Regions from separate parts of the Thalassospira sp. NFXS8 genome, predicted to be linked through region 4. Evidence: predicted binding sites of a transcription regulator. Region 4 holds the regulator's gene; each other region holds the start of a gene.
What was found. The regulator PhoB, encoded in region 4, activates phosphate uptake and scavenging genes when phosphate is short. The targets are predictions, from matches to a motif close to TNTCATAAAACTGTCA.

Region 1 (4,002 bases), on a different contig from region 4:
CCAGCCCCAAAATCCGGTCGGTATCCTCGCCAACAGCGGTCAGCATAATAATCGGAATTTTCGAGGTGCGACGCACATCCCGGCACAGGGCAAAGCCATCCTCGCCGGGCAGCATGATATCGAGGATCAAAAGATCAATATTCCAGTCCCGCAATGCCTTGCGCATTTCCGTCCCGTCGGAAACCGTGGTCATACGATATCCGTGCTGCATCAGAAACTTTTTCAACAGTTTCTGTATTTCCTGGTCATCATCGACAACAAGAATATGGGGTTCACGACGGGAATTCAGGCTCTGTCTCCTGTAAAATCAATGGCTTTGGCCGATTGCGGCGGAGTGTAGTCGGTTTTTGTAACAATTTGAAGCATTCTGCGTGTGTCCCCTGCCAATTTCACTTCACAGGCAAAAATGACGAGCCAAATTAAAATCTGGCCCGCCATTAAAACACTTCTATCCGTACAGCACTTATGGGCCGGGCGGAATTTTATTTAAGGTCATAAACCTTGGTACTACCCGAAACCTCCGAGGCTATCACCAACATCGCATTACCGGTTGGGCTGTTATCAGCATCAATAAACAACATACCTTCGGGGGCCAGTTCACCTGCACTGTCATTTTTGGGATCCCCATCAAATTTGCGGTCGGTATGATAAGTCACAAATTGCGGGTTTGCAGGGTTGGTAAGGTCATAAACCATAAAACCGCCCTGACGTTCCAAACCGATAAATGCATAGGGTGTACCGTTGACATAGCCACTGGTAACCCCTTCCGGTTCCGGGCCTTTATCATCCGAACGATCATCAAAACTGCCATTTTCACTGCTGTCAGAATTAAAATTCTTCGCAAAATGCACAGACAGATATTGTTCGAACTGGTCCCCGCTGTCAAAAATCATCCCGGCCTGCTCGTTCAGCACCGAAAATGACCGCCCGCCGAAGGTATAAAGCTGGTCAAAATCACCGTCCCCATCCAGGTCACCCTGTGCCGTTGTGACTTTCAGGCGGCCAAGATTTTTCTTTTCCTGCAATGTTTTCGCATCAGGAAACGCCGTCGGGTCCAACTTTAAATCGCCAATGCGAGCCTCTTCGCTATACCCGGCATAATCACGAGAATCGCCTTCATTGGCGATAATAAAATAGTTTTTCCCATCAATTTCAATACCATCAATAGTGTCAGGCATATACATGCCAAACACCGGCCACGGCTTTATATTGATGGCATCATCCTTGTTGCTGGCATCAAGGGCATTTACAGAATGGTTTTTAAAACCAAGGCCAACAACATCCGTCACCCGTGCGGTTGCAATATCAACAATCGCGATAGCGTTGTTTTCCTGCAATGTCACATAGGCTTTGCTGCCATCGGCGCTAACCGCAATATATTCCGGTTCCACATCCTGGGCGACGCTGGATGTACCGGGATTTGCCGTGCGCATGCCAACCGGCAAATCACTATTATTTAGCCCCTCAAAGGTGGCAAATCTGACATTTTCATCTGTAATTTTAGAAATATCCGACGGCACAGAAATAACGGCAACGCTTCCTTCCGGGTCGTTATCAAACGCATCATTCGGTTCACCTTCATTGGCTACCAGCACATATTTACCGTCATGGGTAAATTTGATCATGTCTGGCAGTGCACCAACCGTTACGGCTGCTTTGAAGTGACCATCAACGTCAAAAAAAACGGCCTTTCCAGGTGCTTGCTTGTCGGTGTTTTCAACTGCTGCAACAACCAGCCCATCATGTACCGAAACACTGTTGGCTGCCTTACCCCATTTTGCCAGGTCGATTGTCGAAATTTTGCGCACATGCAGCGGGTCGGCCAAATCAAGAATATCAATTCCCTTATCGCCACCATTGACAACAAATGCCCGTTTGCTGGCCCCATCAAACGTAACAATTTCAGCACCACCTTCATCAAACAATTGTGTCCGATATTCACCCAGCGGCGTAATCGACAGCGAACGTAGCGGGCTGTTGGCGCTACGCAATGAAATGCTGTTTTTCATTTGTGCAGCATTACCTGTGCTGGCCAATAAAAAGCCCGAAATGGCAACACCTGCCAGCAATATGGAACGACGCATGACTTGGCCCTTTGTATTAATAAAATTTGTTAAGCCACGCACAATGGGACAAGGGCGTAACAGTTTCATGACCGTAATATGATGCTTTGATAAATATCTTTGCAAATGCTGTGCGCCATTCACGCCACTGAACCGTATTAGAAAGGTAGCATTTTCAACAGGAAACGCATTTACCATGACCTTACAAAAAATTGCAGTGATCGGCGCGGGTATTACCGGGTTAAACGCAGCCTGCATTCTTCACCTGGCAGGTCTGGACGTGCATGTTTTTGAAAAAAGCCGGGGCCTTGGTGGACGACTGGCAACACGGCGCAGCGATTTTGGAATATTTAATCATGGTGCGCAATTTGCCACAGCCCACCACCCCGATTTTATCAAATACGTGAAAATGGCCCAACAAAAAGGTGCCGCAGAACAATGGGTTCCTACACCCCATGTGCCACAGCAAAACAATAACACCCGTTCCATACCTGGTGGCTCGCTCGACAGGCAAAACCATCAAGATAGCAATGCTGGCTGGTTCCGTGGCACGCCAGCAATGAACAATCTGGTGGCACCTCTTGATTGTGGTTTTACCATCAACAAAAACACCCGCATCTCCGCAATCCGCCCACTGGATAATGAACAGTTCGAACTGTTCAGTCAGGAAGGACCACGTTCCGGGCACCGTATAAAACCACAGTCTCATGGCATCTTTGACGGCGTTATCGTTGCCATACCCGCACCGCAATGCGCCGAAATTCTCATGCCATTGTCGCCCAGGTTTGATGGCATTGGCGATGTTACAATGGCACCTTGCTGGGCTGTCATGATCGCATTCCAAAACAAGGCAGCAACGGGTTTTGATGTTTTACCCGATGCCCATCCCGATATTGCATGGATCGGACGTAACCCGAATAACGCGCCTTCCGCAGCACCAGACAATATGTTTGACCGCTGGACAATTCACGCATCCCCACAATGGTCATACGACCATCTGGAAGATGACGCCGAAACAGTCGGCCATCTGATAGAAACCCGCCTGCAATCATTGTTTAAAGACATGAACATCACCACCCCGCCAATTGTTATGCGGCAAGCCCATCGCTGGCGTTATGCCCGCACAATCAAGCCACTGGGCCAAAGCCACCTGTCATCGCTTGATGGCCGGATCGTTGCCGCTGGCGACTGGTGCATGGGCGCAAGGATCGAAGCTGCGTTTCAAAGCGGCGAATCAGCCGCCCGTGCAATCATGGCGGTTTGTAAATAGTCCGTGCCTGCTATACCAAAGCTTGTTGATCAAAACCGGCCAACAAGCCCCTCAATCGGCGTGCGGGCTCGACAAAGCCCTTGCCTTTCGCCGCACGGGCCGCCCGACGCCAACGCACCGATCCAATGACCGATAAGTGCGTCTTCGTATTAAAACTTGTGCGACTGCAGCCCAAACAGAAAGGCAGCGCCACGTACGGCGCTGCCTTTGTAAAATCCAAGAAAACCCGGAAAGATCAGGATTGCAACGTTCGCAATTCTGCAATCAGGCCTGCGGTCGAGGCATCGCGCTGGTCTGCACTTTCAGCCCCTTGCACCATCGGCAACAGCTCCTTTGCCAACTGTTTGCCAAGTTCAACACCCCACTGGTCATAGGAATTTACATTCCAAACAACACCCTGAACAAAAATCTTGTGTTCATACATGGCAATCAACCGCCCCAGCGTGAACGGGTCCAACTGGCGATACAGGATCATGGTGCTGGGTTTATTCCCGGCAAAAACCTTATGCGGTGCCAAAACATCGATTTCATCGGCAGCTATACCTTGTAAATCAAGCTCCTGGCGCACTTCTGTTTCGGTTTTACCAACCATCAGGGCTTCTGCCTGGGCAAAACAATTGGCCACCAGTTTGTCATGGTGATTTTGCAAGTCATGAAGCGGTTTTGCCG
Region 2 (4,002 bases), on a different contig from region 4:
CCGCACCGGCTTTGATCTGATCAACCTTGATGCCGCTTTTGCCGTCGCTCATGGATTTATAGATATAGGACATGGCGGAATAGCCAATTTTGTCCCTGGCGTTAACGGTGGTGCCTTCCATTTTGGTAAAGGCAAGCGTGCCGCCAACCAGCGGTGCATATCGGTGCGTTTCAAGGTAAGCGGCAGCCTTTTCCATGCCCGGCTTGATGCGAACCCACTGTTGTTTGCCGCTAAACTGGATGGCGGTAAAGCTGTCGTCTTTCGGATCTTCAAGGGCAACGTCGATGATGTCAGCTGCGGTCAGTTTATCGGCCAGGGCCTTGATTTCGTCGCTGGTGGCGTGACCCAGCAATATCCATTTCAGATCGAACTTGCCGCCTTTATCAAGATCAACACCTTCGCGCTGGTTTACCTGGGCAACGTAAAGTTTGCCCGATGACAGGTCGGTTGGTTTGTCAGCGATGAACATGAACAGGCCACCATTGGTGGCGTCATCGCCCATCAGGGTCGTGCGCTGGTCGGGCATAACCTGGACCAGTTCGTGCGAAATACGGCCAAGGCAGAAATGCTTTTTGATCTCGCCTGTACCATCGGCATTTACCACCACTTCGGGCAGGTGCCCGTAATGATACGGATTGGCTTTTGTCGGGTCGCCGTAAAGGCTTTTGCTATAGGTCTGAAATTCTTCCGACGCGGCGGCTTTGGTCGCATCCGGCTCGTATTCTTCGCTCGACAAATGGGTGTTCCACGGCGACAGGCTGGCGGCACAGGTAATCCACAGGCCATGCACGCTGCTGGTGTTAACCGGGTGATACTGAACCAGGCTAAGTTCGCCACTTTTCGGGTCCTGATCAAAGGTCAGAACGGCAATCGGCGATGGCAGTTTGCCATACATGTCGGTGCCATCAAACGCGCGCGAAGTATATTCAAACTGAACCACGGCAAACACGGTATTGCCTTTAACACCCGGTACTTTGGCGCCATCAAGTTTGATCAGGCTATAGCCATCGGGGCAATCGGAAAAGAACTGGCGTTTGTCGGGCGCGCTTTCATCAATGATCGGTTTGTTGTTGATGTCGCGATAGCCCCCGGCAACAACCTTGCCGCCCTTGCCGTCCGATACTTCGTCACCGGTGATGAAAAGCGGCTTGTATGCCAGTTTGAAATTTTGGGTGGCACCATTTTCATAGGTGGCAATCAGGCCGGAATTGACGGTGGTGGTGGCACGTTCAGCATCGCTTGTCGGTGCTTTCATGCCAACAAATTCAATTGATTTAACCCGGTTTTTACTGGTGGCAGCAAAGGCGGACGAGCCACCAATCATGGTTAAGGCCGATGTTTCAAGCAATGGTAGGAACGGTGCGCCCGCGAGAATACCAAGCAACGAGCGGCGGGAAATGCCGGTTGGGCTATTCATGACTATGATCCTTGATAACGAAGGTAATGTTGTAAAGAGAGGCCAGAAGAATGGAACCACCCGGGAAGCCCCTGAACAGGAACAGGCAGTTCAGAAACCTTAGCGATGATCTGTGACGGTTTGATAAAACTTTGATGTCATTCCAAATAACAATCGATCCGACACTGGCGGGCACCCCGTTTTCCGGGATAAATAGCCACTTAGTCGCCCTTGAAAACCACGACAATATTGCGGTTTATGGGCCGCACCTTGCAATAAGGCGGTCCCTGTGCGTTACTGATGCCCTCATAATAAAATCAAAACCCACATCAGCGAGGTGAAAAATGGTAGATGCCAGCGATGGCAACACCAGCCATGATTCTGTTTCCGATACCGCATCCGACCTGGTCAATATGACCCATGCCAGCCCCGATGCCCTGGCCGCCTATTACGATAAATGGGCAACGTCCTATGAAAAGGATTTGCTGGCGATGGGCTATCGCGCCCCGGCCGAGGCCGCAAAATTAATAAGACAACACGGAATAGCCACCAACAACCCGATCCTGGATGCCGGATGTGGCACCGGCCTGACCGGGCTGGAATTATCGAACCAGGGATATTCCCATATTACCGGTATTGATATTTCGCCTGAGTCTTTAAAACAGGCAAAAACAAAGGGGTGTTACCAAACCCTGAAAATCCAGAACATGAACCAGCAACTCGATTTTGCCGATGACAGCTTTGCCGCTGCCCAATGTATTGGCGCGCTAACCTATGTTGATAATATCGAAGGATTAATGCGCGAGTTTTCGCGCCTTGTGCAGGCGGGTGGCATCATGTTTTTAGCCATCGCGTGGACCTGTATGATGGCAAATTTGCCAACACGTTGCAGGCATTAGGCGACGATGGCACATGGTCACTGATAGATCATTCACCACCCCGGCCCTATATCCCCGATCATGCTGATTTCGGCGATGAAAAAACCATCCATTACGATATTTACCGGGTGCATTAACCGCCAGATAGCGGGGCGAGCGGCAAATAACCGCCGCCCTGCACGCGTGATCAAAAGCAGGTGATTGGGCACGGTGCGGCCAGAATGCGGCCCTTTCAACCACAAACACGTCCACACTGCATCTCCATCCGCCGATATCTGGTTTGGCGAGTTTTTAACCCGCCTCGCAAACCACGAAACCCAGACATTTCATGGTGCATTATGGGGCTTTTGAAATTGCGCCGATCATGGTGGCAACGGCCTCGCGCGCCAAAACATTGGCAGAACGTGAAGATACCATATCCAACCTGCCAACTGCCGCCAGTGCCACCCCGCCATGAACTGCAACAAACAGTTCCTCCGCGCGGGCAAAGGCATCTGTCGCCGGCGCGATTTGTGCCAGAGGTTTCGCAATTCGTGCCAATAGCCCGTGAATGGTTTCCATGTACCAGTCAGGGAATTTTTCGGTTACGCGTGGCCCTTCAAACAAGCCCTGCCAAACACCGTGTCGGCTTAACATAAACTCTACATACCCCTCGGCCAGCGCATACAACCAGGGTTCAGGTTCATCATTGGGCAAGGCTTCGATCATTTGGGTTAATTCGTTGAATGTATCGCGGTTAACCTCCAGCAACACAGTATGTAAATCGCCAAATTGCCCGTAGATCGTGCCACTGGTAACCCCGACTGCCTTTGACAGCGCCCGCGCGGTTAACGCCGCAGGCCCACCTTCTTGCAACAGGGTGCGCGCAGCACGGATCACCTCGACGCGCAGTTCCGCATAGTCATATCGCCTGGGTCGCGCCATTCAACCCTCCTGAAAATAGTTTCTGAACGTCGTTTAAAAACAGTGTTGACAATATTTTTTCTTCTGTCAACGTTATTAAACAGTGTTCACAAACGGATTTTGGTTATGTTTCCAACCTCGGTGACAATTTATGGCACGGGTAACTACCTGCCAGAACAGTGCATGAGTGCGAACGCCGTTGATCGTTTGCTGGGATGGTCCGAAGGCCAGTCTTTGGCGCGGTTTGGCATTGCGAACCGCCATGTCGCCAGTCAGCATGAAACGACATCTTTCATGGCAGCCAAAGCCGCAAAACGTGCGCTGGACATGGCCCAATGCCAGGCCAAAGACATTGATCTTATCCTGGGGGCTTGCGGGGTTATGGAACAGCCCATTCCGTCCACTGCCGTGCTGGTGCAAGACAGGTTGGGTCTTGGCAAATCGGGCATTCCTGCCTTTGATGTCAATGCAACCTGCCTTAGTTTTCTTCAGGCACTTGATCTTGCCGGAATGTGGATTGAAGCTGGCCGGGCGCGCCGCGTGCTGGTTTTTTCATCCGACATTGCATCCTCCGGGCTGGACTGGACACAGCCGGAAGGTGCGGCAATTTTTGGCGATGGTGCGGCGGCTGTTGTTGTTGGGCCTGGCGACGGGGCCATATTGGCACACGGGTTTGAAACCTATGGCGAAGGCAAAGACGCCTGTGTGCTTGCCGCCGGGGGAACACGGGTTAATCCAGCCCGCGGCATTGCCTGCGGAGACGATAAATTTCGCATGGATGGCGGAAAAGCCTTTCGTATAACGTCGCGCTATTTACCAAAATTT
Region 3 (4,002 bases), 500 kb from region 4:
CATGCAAGGTGATGGTGCGGCGCGCAATACCGCGCGCATCCAGATTTGCCAAAAGCTCCGGGGTGAAATGCAGGCCCGCTGTCGGGGCCGCCACCGCACCGTCATGCCGGGCGAAAATAGTTTGATAATCGTGGCGGTCCTGATCATCGCCCCCGGCTTCACGCCGGATATAGGGTGGCAGCGGCATCACACCATATTTTTCAAGGGCGGCGATCAAATCAGCCCCGGCAACGTTAAACCGCAGCAAAACTTCGCCGCCGTCCTTTTTGTCCATCACCTCGGCTTCAAAGCTGTCATTCACCTTGAAAATCTCGCCAATGCGCAGCTTTTTGGCCGGTTTGGCAAAGGCGCGCCATTGCGCCAGCCCTTCCTGCTTGTGCAGGGTGACTTCAATTTTGGCCTCCCCGCGCTTGCCGAACAGGCGCGCCGGGATCACGCGGGTATCATTGGAAATCAGCAAATCGCCGGGGCGCAAAATATCGGGCAATTCACGCACGATACGGTCATTCATCGCACCGGCTGTTAAATCCAGCATCCGGGCAGAATCGCGCGGGTCAGCCGGATGTTCGGCAATACAGTCACGGGGCAGGTCAAAATCGAACAGATCGACTTTCATTTTTTTTCCATTTTGGCAGCGTCAGAACACCGCAATAGCAAGGCGTACTTGGGATCACATCGAAAACAGATCAGGCGCTTGCCGATTGTGCGGCAGTTGCATCATTTCGGGTTGCCGGACGAATAACTGTCATCAATATGCGGAACGGGGCCAGACACGTCATCGCCATAATCATTTTGGCCGAAAAATCGCCCAGTGCCCATGTATGCCACGGAAGGCCGGTGCCCGCAAAGGCGATGGAGAAAAACAATACGGTATCAAGCATCGACCCAATGGTCGAGGAAACCAGCGGCGCCTTCCACCAGCTTGCCTGGCGCAGACGGTTAAACACGGTAACGTCCATTAATTGCGCCACCAGAAACGCCGTGCCCGAGGCAATGGCAATGCGGGTATCGGCAAACATCAGCGACAGCACAACGGCAATGGCAAAGCCCGACAGCACCACAAACCGTGCGGCACCGGCCCCGCGTGCGCGGTTGGTAAGATCGGTTACCAGAAACGCGACCGGATAGGTAAAGGCCCCAAACGTCAGCCAGTCGGCCAGAACACCAGGCAACGGATATTCGACCAGAATGTTTGAGGCGACAACCGTGGCGGCCATTGCCAGAATGCCTGCAATGATGGCTTTCATGTTTCTAGAACCTTGTTGGTAAAACCCGCGCATAGCAAATCTCGCGGTGCCGGTATCCGGAACGACGATGCGCAAAATGGGTCGCAAAAATAGTGCGCGTTGTTTACGCGCCGCACCTTTACCGGTCAAGCACAAAAAACAATGGCCGAAACACCCAAAGGGCATTCCGGCCATTGCCGCAGATCGCGCATTGCTCCGGGGATTATGGAGAAACGCTGCGAACCTGTGCCATCATCACAGCATCATGCCACGGATGGTAAAGAATAGAAGGGCACCCAAAAATGCCCCTGCAGGCACCGTTACAATCCATGCTGTGGCAATGGTCAGGGCATAACGGCGGCGCACCAAAAGGCGTTTGTGCAATTTGCGTTCGGCCCGGTCGGCCAGGGCCGGGTCCATCTGGCGCAGGGCTTCGATATCCTGCTTTTGCGCGCTAAGGCCGCTGCCCTCACCAATCAGCATTGGCGCATCCTGCAACCGGCGACGATGGCTTAGGGTTTCCCGCAGGAAGCCGACACCAAACACCGCACCGACCGCAATGTGGGTTGAACTGACCGGCAGGCCAAAGGCCGATGCGACAATAACGGTTAATGCCGCCGACAGGGCCACCGTATAGGCGCGGATCGGGTCCAGCTTGGTAATTTTGCTGCCAACGGTTTTGATCAGTTTTGGTCCGAACAAAATCAACCCCGCCGAAATACCCAGCGCCCCGATCACCATCACCCAGATCGGAATGGGTGCCGAGGTCACAATTTGGCCCTGATCAACACCGGATACGATTGCCGCAAGCGGCCCAATCGCATTGGCAACATCGTTTGAGCCATGGGCAAAAGACAACAAGGCCGCCGACACAATAAGGGGAATACGAAACAGCGAAGCGATTTCCTTGCGCCGTCCGGTCATATCGGCCGAGGCGCGAAAGACCGCCTTGCGCACCGGCCACAAGGTCAGGGCAAAAGCAGCAACACCAATTAAAATGATGGTGAATGTATCGGCCTTCCAGATCTTTTTAATGCCCTTCATCATCAGATACATGGTGAAAGCAGACACCATGATACTCACCAGAAGCGGCACCCATTTACGCGCCGCCGTTACCCGGTCAGGCACATATAAAACCTTGAATTTGATAAAGGCCAAAAACCCGGCGGCAATCACCCCGCCCAGTACCGGCGAAATTACCCAGCTTGCCGCGATGGCCCCCATATTGGACCAGTTCACCGCGTGGGTGCCCACAGCGGCCATACCGGCCCCCATCACCCCGCCGACAATGGAATGGGTGGTGGAAACAGGTGCGCCAAGATATGTCGCAAGATTAAGCCACAGGGCCGCTGCCAGCAGGGCTGCCATCATCACCCAGATAAAGGTTTGGGCATCGGGCATTTGGGCAGGGTCGATAATACCGTTTTTAATGGTACTGACCACATCACCGCCGGCCAGAATCGCCCCGGCCGCCTCGAACACCGCTGCCACCAGCAACGCCCCCAGCATGGTAAGCGCACGCGAACCGACAGCAGGACCAACATTGTTGGCAACATCGTTGGCACCAATGTTAAGCGCCATGTAACCGCCAATAACAGCGGCAGCAATCAGGAAGCCACTTCGCGGCAGCCCGCCCATGTGAAAGGCAACAAATGCGCTGCACGCCAGCAGAAAAACAAGCGATAAACCCAGTTTTGCACTGAGCGAGGCTGTTTCACCAACACCGGCGTCCATTCGCCGCTGCCATTTCAGGTCTTTATCGAGCGCCGTCTTTTTCGCGACCATAGCAACCATAACCTTTGCAGGGGAATCGACGGGCGGATCATGTCGAAGCAATCACCATTTGTTAAGGTTTTTTTGCAGATTTATGAACATGCCGGCATTGCAAGCCCGCCCCAAATACAAAAACAGCCCCGAAACCGGAGCTGTTTTTGCTGTTTCAATCATTTTCGGCCCGAAAATTTAGCGGCCAAACTGGTTCAATAATCCCTTGAGAACACCTTTGGCGGCATCCTTGGCCTTGTCCCCGTCAGACTGGCTTTCGCCGCTATCGGACTTTTTGTTGCCCAATGCCTTGCCCAGCAGGTTTTCCAGGGTTTTAACCGCCACCTTGTCCATACGGCCACTAATTGCGGGATCGTCGATTTTACCTTTGGCATAAACACTGAATGGCGGCAGATCGTTGATTTTTTCGGAAAAATCAAAATCAGCCTCGGTATCCATAATCCATTTTGGCAAATCAAGCGTCGCGTTGGCATCGGCGGTGCCCACACGTGATGTCGCATCGACACGGGTGGTTTTGGCAATACCGTTGGTAATTTGCAAATCGGCATCCAGCGTCCGCAACAGGTCGTTATTACCAACGCCTTCCACCACCATGGCTGCCGGCCCCTGACGCAGCAAGGCACGCAGGTCCAGCTTGGGATCGGTTGATCGTTTGCCCGCATTGCTAAAGCGAATGTCTTTAAGCATGAAATTCGCTGTGCCGTTTAATGCCTTAACCAGCGCACGCGAGGTATTGCCGGTTGCCGTTACCGTAAATTTGGCCCCTGCCGTACCTGTCACATCATCATTGGCAACCCGGATCGGGAAAACCCTGGCAACATTTGCGTTATCCAGCGTCCCGGTCAAATCCAGCTTGGGGGTGTCCTTGCGGGCATCAAACGTCCCCGAAACATCCAGCGGACCATCACCAAGTTTGCCGGTCAGCTTGTCGATCGTCACCAGTCCCTGATCCATCTTTACCGACAGGTCCGGGTTCACCAGCGAGAAATGA
Region 4 (4,002 bases):
GAACTGGGCGTGGTGTTCTTGCTGTTCATGATCGGGCTGGAGCTGTCGCGCGAACGGTTGCGCGTGATTGGCGGCAAATTTGCCGCCCTTGGCGTATTGCAAATTCTGGTGACGCTGGGCGTCGGCTTTATCGCCCTGGTGGCCATTGATTTACCCCTGCCCGCGGCGTTGGTCATTGCTGGCGCGCTGGCCCTGTCATCAACGGCAATCATTCTTAAGCAATTATCCGATGAACGTCAGTTACATACCCGTTTTGGCCGGGCTGCATTGGCGGTTTTGCTGTTGCAAGACGTGTCGGTCGGACCGTTTTTGATCATGGTGCAGGCGGCGGGCAACACCACCAGTACCACCAGCCCGTGGGTCAGTATTCTGGCCGGGTTTGGTGCGGTTGCCCTTTTATTGCTGGCGGGGCGGTATTTATTACGTCCGATGTTTCGCGCCATTGCCGCCCTGCACAACCCCGAACTGTTTGCCATTGGCACCCTGTTTGCGGTGCTGGCTGCCAGCACCCTGACCGAAATGGCAGGTCTTTCCATGGCGCTGGGCGCGTTTATTGCCGGCGTCATGTTGGCCGAAACCGAATTTCGCCACCAGATCGAAGCCGACATTGCCCCGTTTCGCGGGGTGTTTCTATCGCTGTTTTTCATGTCAGTTGGCATGTCGGTCGATATCGGGGTGGTTTACAATCACGCGATCACGGTGATTTTGGGCGTGGCGGCCCTGCTGTTGATCAAGGCCGCAATCCTGTTTGTACTGTCGCTGGCAACACGGTTTGACCGTGCCGTTTCGATCCGCATTGCAATGGGGCTTGCGGGCGGCGGCGAATTTGCCTTTGTCATGTTTACACTGGCCGCCCAAAACGGTGCCATCACACCCGATCTTGCCGCCATTCTTGTGCCGATTGTTGCCATTTCCATGGCCGTAACACCCAGCCTGATCAGCCTGGGCAAAAAGCTGGAAGATATCCTGCACCCGCGCGAAACCGACCAGCTTGGTGAAATTGAAAGCCACACCGAAGGGGTTGAACATCATGTGCTGATTATTGGCTGTGGCCGCGTTGGCCGCGTTTTGGCGCGTTTGTTAAAAACCCGGAATATTCCCTTTATCGTGCTGGAATCCGACGCCCAGCAAGTTGCACGGGGCCGTGCCGAAGGATTACCGGTTTATTTTGCCGATGGCTCGCGTCCGGAAAGTTTTCGGGCGGCCCATACCGATCAAGCCCATGTGGCCGCCGTTGCCATGGGCACCCCGCATGAAACCGAAAAAACCGTGGCCTTGCTGCGCCAGCATTACCCGCATTTAAAAATTTTCGCCCGCGCCCAGGACATTTCCCATATCGGCGCATTGGCCCGCAGCGGTGCCAATGCCGCCATCCCCGAAGTGTTGGAAACCGGCCTGCGCCTGTCAGACCATGTATTATCAGCCTGCGATGTCCCCCAGGATGAAATTGATACCGAAATTGCCAAATTCCGCCGTGCCGACATGCTGCTGATGAACGAACTGGCACCACGCGCGCCATCACATTCACCCGGCAGCGCCACAAAACCGATCAGTGCGCCATCTACGGCACCCGCAACGGCGACGGCCAAAACCACCGCTTCCGCCCCCCTGTCCGGCGAAAAGCCATAACGAAGGGCGACAATATTTCAATATTGTATAAAACAAGGCCCTGTCATGTGACAGGGCCTTGTAATTTCAGTGTAAATTGCGAAATTCTGTCACAATTTACTTAAATAAAAATGCCGGTTACGCAGCGGCATCATCGTCAAGGGCATAGCCCGCCGCACGAACAGTCCGAATAACGTCCTTGGTGCCTTTAACATCGTTCAATGCTTTGCGCAGACGGCGAATATGCACATCTACCGTGCGGGTTTCGACATAGATATTCGGCCCCCAAACGGCGTTAAGTAACTGTTCGCGCGAGAAAACCCGCCCCGGATGTTCCAGAAAATACCGCAACAGGCGAAATTCTGTCGGCCCCAGATGGATCGGTTTGCCACTGCGGTTAACCCGGTGCGCGGCCAAATCCATTTCGATATCAGAATAGATCAACTGCCCCTGTGGTTGCGCCGGACCCGACCGACGCAAAAGCGCACGGATACGGGCCAGCAATTCGCCAATGGCAAAGGGCTTGGTCACGTAGTCATCGGCACCGGTATCAAGGCCACGAATACGGTCGCCTTCTTCGCCGCGTGCGGTCACCATAATCACCGGCAAATCCCGGCTTTCCGGTTTCCGGCGGATCTGGCGGCACACCTCGATCCCCGACATGACCGGCAACATCCAGTCGAGCAAAACCAGATCAACATGGGTTTCAGCCATGATTTTCAAGGCTTCGTCGCCATCACCGGCTTCGACAACATTCATGCCTTCGCGTTCAAGGTTATAGCGCAACATCGTAACGATGGCGGCTTCATCCTCGACAATAAGAACCGTAGGATCCATCCTGTTATTCCCCTGCCTCGTTGGGTTCAATCACAGCAAAATTGGCAGCGTCATTTTTCGGACGGCCATCAACGGGCAAATCTTCACCCTTGATCCGGTAATAGATCGTTTCAGCGATGTTGGTGGCATGATCGCCAATACGTTCAATGTTTTTGGCAATGAACAAAAGATGGGTCGATGCGGTAATGTTGCGCGGATCTTCCATCATATAGGTCAGCAATTCGCGGAACAGCGAATTGTACATATCGTCCACTTCCTGGTCCCGCGCCCAAACGCGCTGGGCCTTTTCGGCATCGTTTTCGATATAGGCGTCCAGAACGTCCTTGATGATTTCCTGGGCCAGGCGCGCCATGTTGGGAATAACCTGAACCGGGCGGATCGGCGCCATCTGGTTAAGAACCTGTGCGCGTTTGGCAATGTTCTTGGCCAGATCGCCAATGCGTTCGAGATCGTTCGACAGTTTCAATGCCGTAACGACCTGTCGCAAATCATCGGCCATCGGCTGACGCAGGGCCAGAACACGTACAGCAAAATCCTGCACTTCCTGTTCTAGCTTATCAATCCGCAGGTCCGAAACAATGACCTGTTCGGCCAGTTCGGAATCGCGTTTTGAAATGGCGCGAATGGCCGAAATCAGCTGGCTTTCGGCCAAACCGCCCATTTGCGAAATGATATTGTTCAACCGTGTCAGTTCATCGTCAAATGAACTGACGATATGGCTTTCTTCTTTTCTCATCGTATTACCTCCTGCCCGGCTTAGCCGAAGCGCCCAGTGATATAGCCTTTGGTGCGTTCGTCTCGCGGGTTGGTAAAAATTTGGTCCGTTTCGCCGACTTCCACCAGTTTACCCAGGTGGAAAAAAGCCGTGCGCTGCGACACACGCGCGGCCTGCTGCATGGAGTGAGTGACGATGACAATTGTGTAGTTCGAACGCAGCTCGTCGATCAGTTCCTCGACCTTGGCGGTCGCGATCGGATCAAGCGCGGAACAGGGTTCATCCATCAAAATAACTTCGGGGCTGACCGCAACGGCACGGGCAATGCACAGGCGTTGCTGCTGCCCCCCGGAAAGACCGGTGGCAGGCGATGCCAAACGGTCTTTGACTTCTTTAAGCAGGCCAGCCTTTTCCAGCGAAGTCATGACGATTTCGTCAAGTTCATCGCGGGAATTGACCAGACCATGAATACGCGGGCCATAGGCCACGTTATCGAAAATCGATTTTGGAAACGGGTTCGGTTTTTGAAACACCATGCCGATGCGGGCACGCAACTGCACCACATCAATAACCTTGTCGTAGATATCGCGGTCATCAAGAGTAACCTTGCCGTTGATGGACACGCCATCAATGGTGTCGTTCATGCGGTTCAGGCACCGCAAAAACGTCGATTTACCACAGCCCGACGGGCCGATCAGCGCGGTGACTTCGCGTTCAACAACATCAAGGTCAACATTATAAAGTGCCTGCGCGTCGCCATAAAACAGGTTCAGGTCGCGGGCCGCCATTTTCGAATTACCCCGCGTTTGCGGTGCGTTCGTCATTGCATCAGTCGTTACAAC

Region 1: the regulator PhoB is predicted to act here: its motif matches at 2,142-2,157, upstream of J4E05_RS00430 (choice-of-anchor I family protein).
Region 2: the regulator PhoB is predicted to act here: its motif matches at 1,531-1,546, upstream of J4E05_RS00080 (PhoX family protein).
Region 3: the regulator PhoB is predicted to act here: its motif matches at 3,084-3,099, upstream of J4E05_RS14910 (inorganic phosphate transporter).

The regions. Positions count from the first base shown of each region.
Region 1 covers NZ_JAGEMF010000001.1:93,137-97,138, reverse strand. Annotated here, with positions in the region: gene J4E05_RS00435 (response regulator) at 1-289, opposite strand, end outside; gene J4E05_RS00430 (choice-of-anchor I family protein) at 483-2,084, opposite strand; gene J4E05_RS00425 (NAD(P)/FAD-dependent oxidoreductase) at 2,260-3,333, shown strand; gene pgi (glucose-6-phosphate isomerase) at 3,569-4,002, opposite strand, start outside.
Region 2 covers NZ_JAGEMF010000001.1:11,900-15,901, reverse strand. Annotated here, with positions in the region: gene J4E05_RS00080 (PhoX family protein) at 1-1,417, opposite strand, end outside; gene J4E05_RS00075 (class I SAM-dependent DNA methyltransferase) at 1,741-2,295, shown strand; gene J4E05_RS00070 (TetR/AcrR family transcriptional regulator) at 2,611-3,198, opposite strand; gene J4E05_RS00065 (3-oxoacyl-[acyl-carrier-protein] synthase III C-terminal domain-containing protein) at 3,361-4,002, shown strand, end outside.
Region 3 covers NZ_JAGEMF010000002.1:1,278,502-1,282,503, reverse strand. Annotated here, with positions in the region: gene queA (tRNA preQ1(34) S-adenosylmethionine ribosyltransferase-isomerase QueA) at 1-616, opposite strand, end outside; gene J4E05_RS14915 (queuosine precursor transporter) at 687-1,247, opposite strand; gene J4E05_RS14910 (inorganic phosphate transporter) at 1,482-3,011, opposite strand; gene J4E05_RS14905 (AsmA family protein) at 3,189-4,002, opposite strand, start outside.
Region 4 covers NZ_JAGEMF010000002.1:774,897-778,898, reverse strand. Annotated here, with positions in the region: gene J4E05_RS12700 (cation:proton antiporter domain-containing protein) at 1-1,629, shown strand, start outside; gene phoB (phosphate regulon transcriptional regulator PhoB) at 1,747-2,445, opposite strand; gene phoU (phosphate signaling complex protein PhoU) at 2,450-3,181, opposite strand; gene pstB (phosphate ABC transporter ATP-binding protein PstB) at 3,202-4,002, opposite strand, start outside.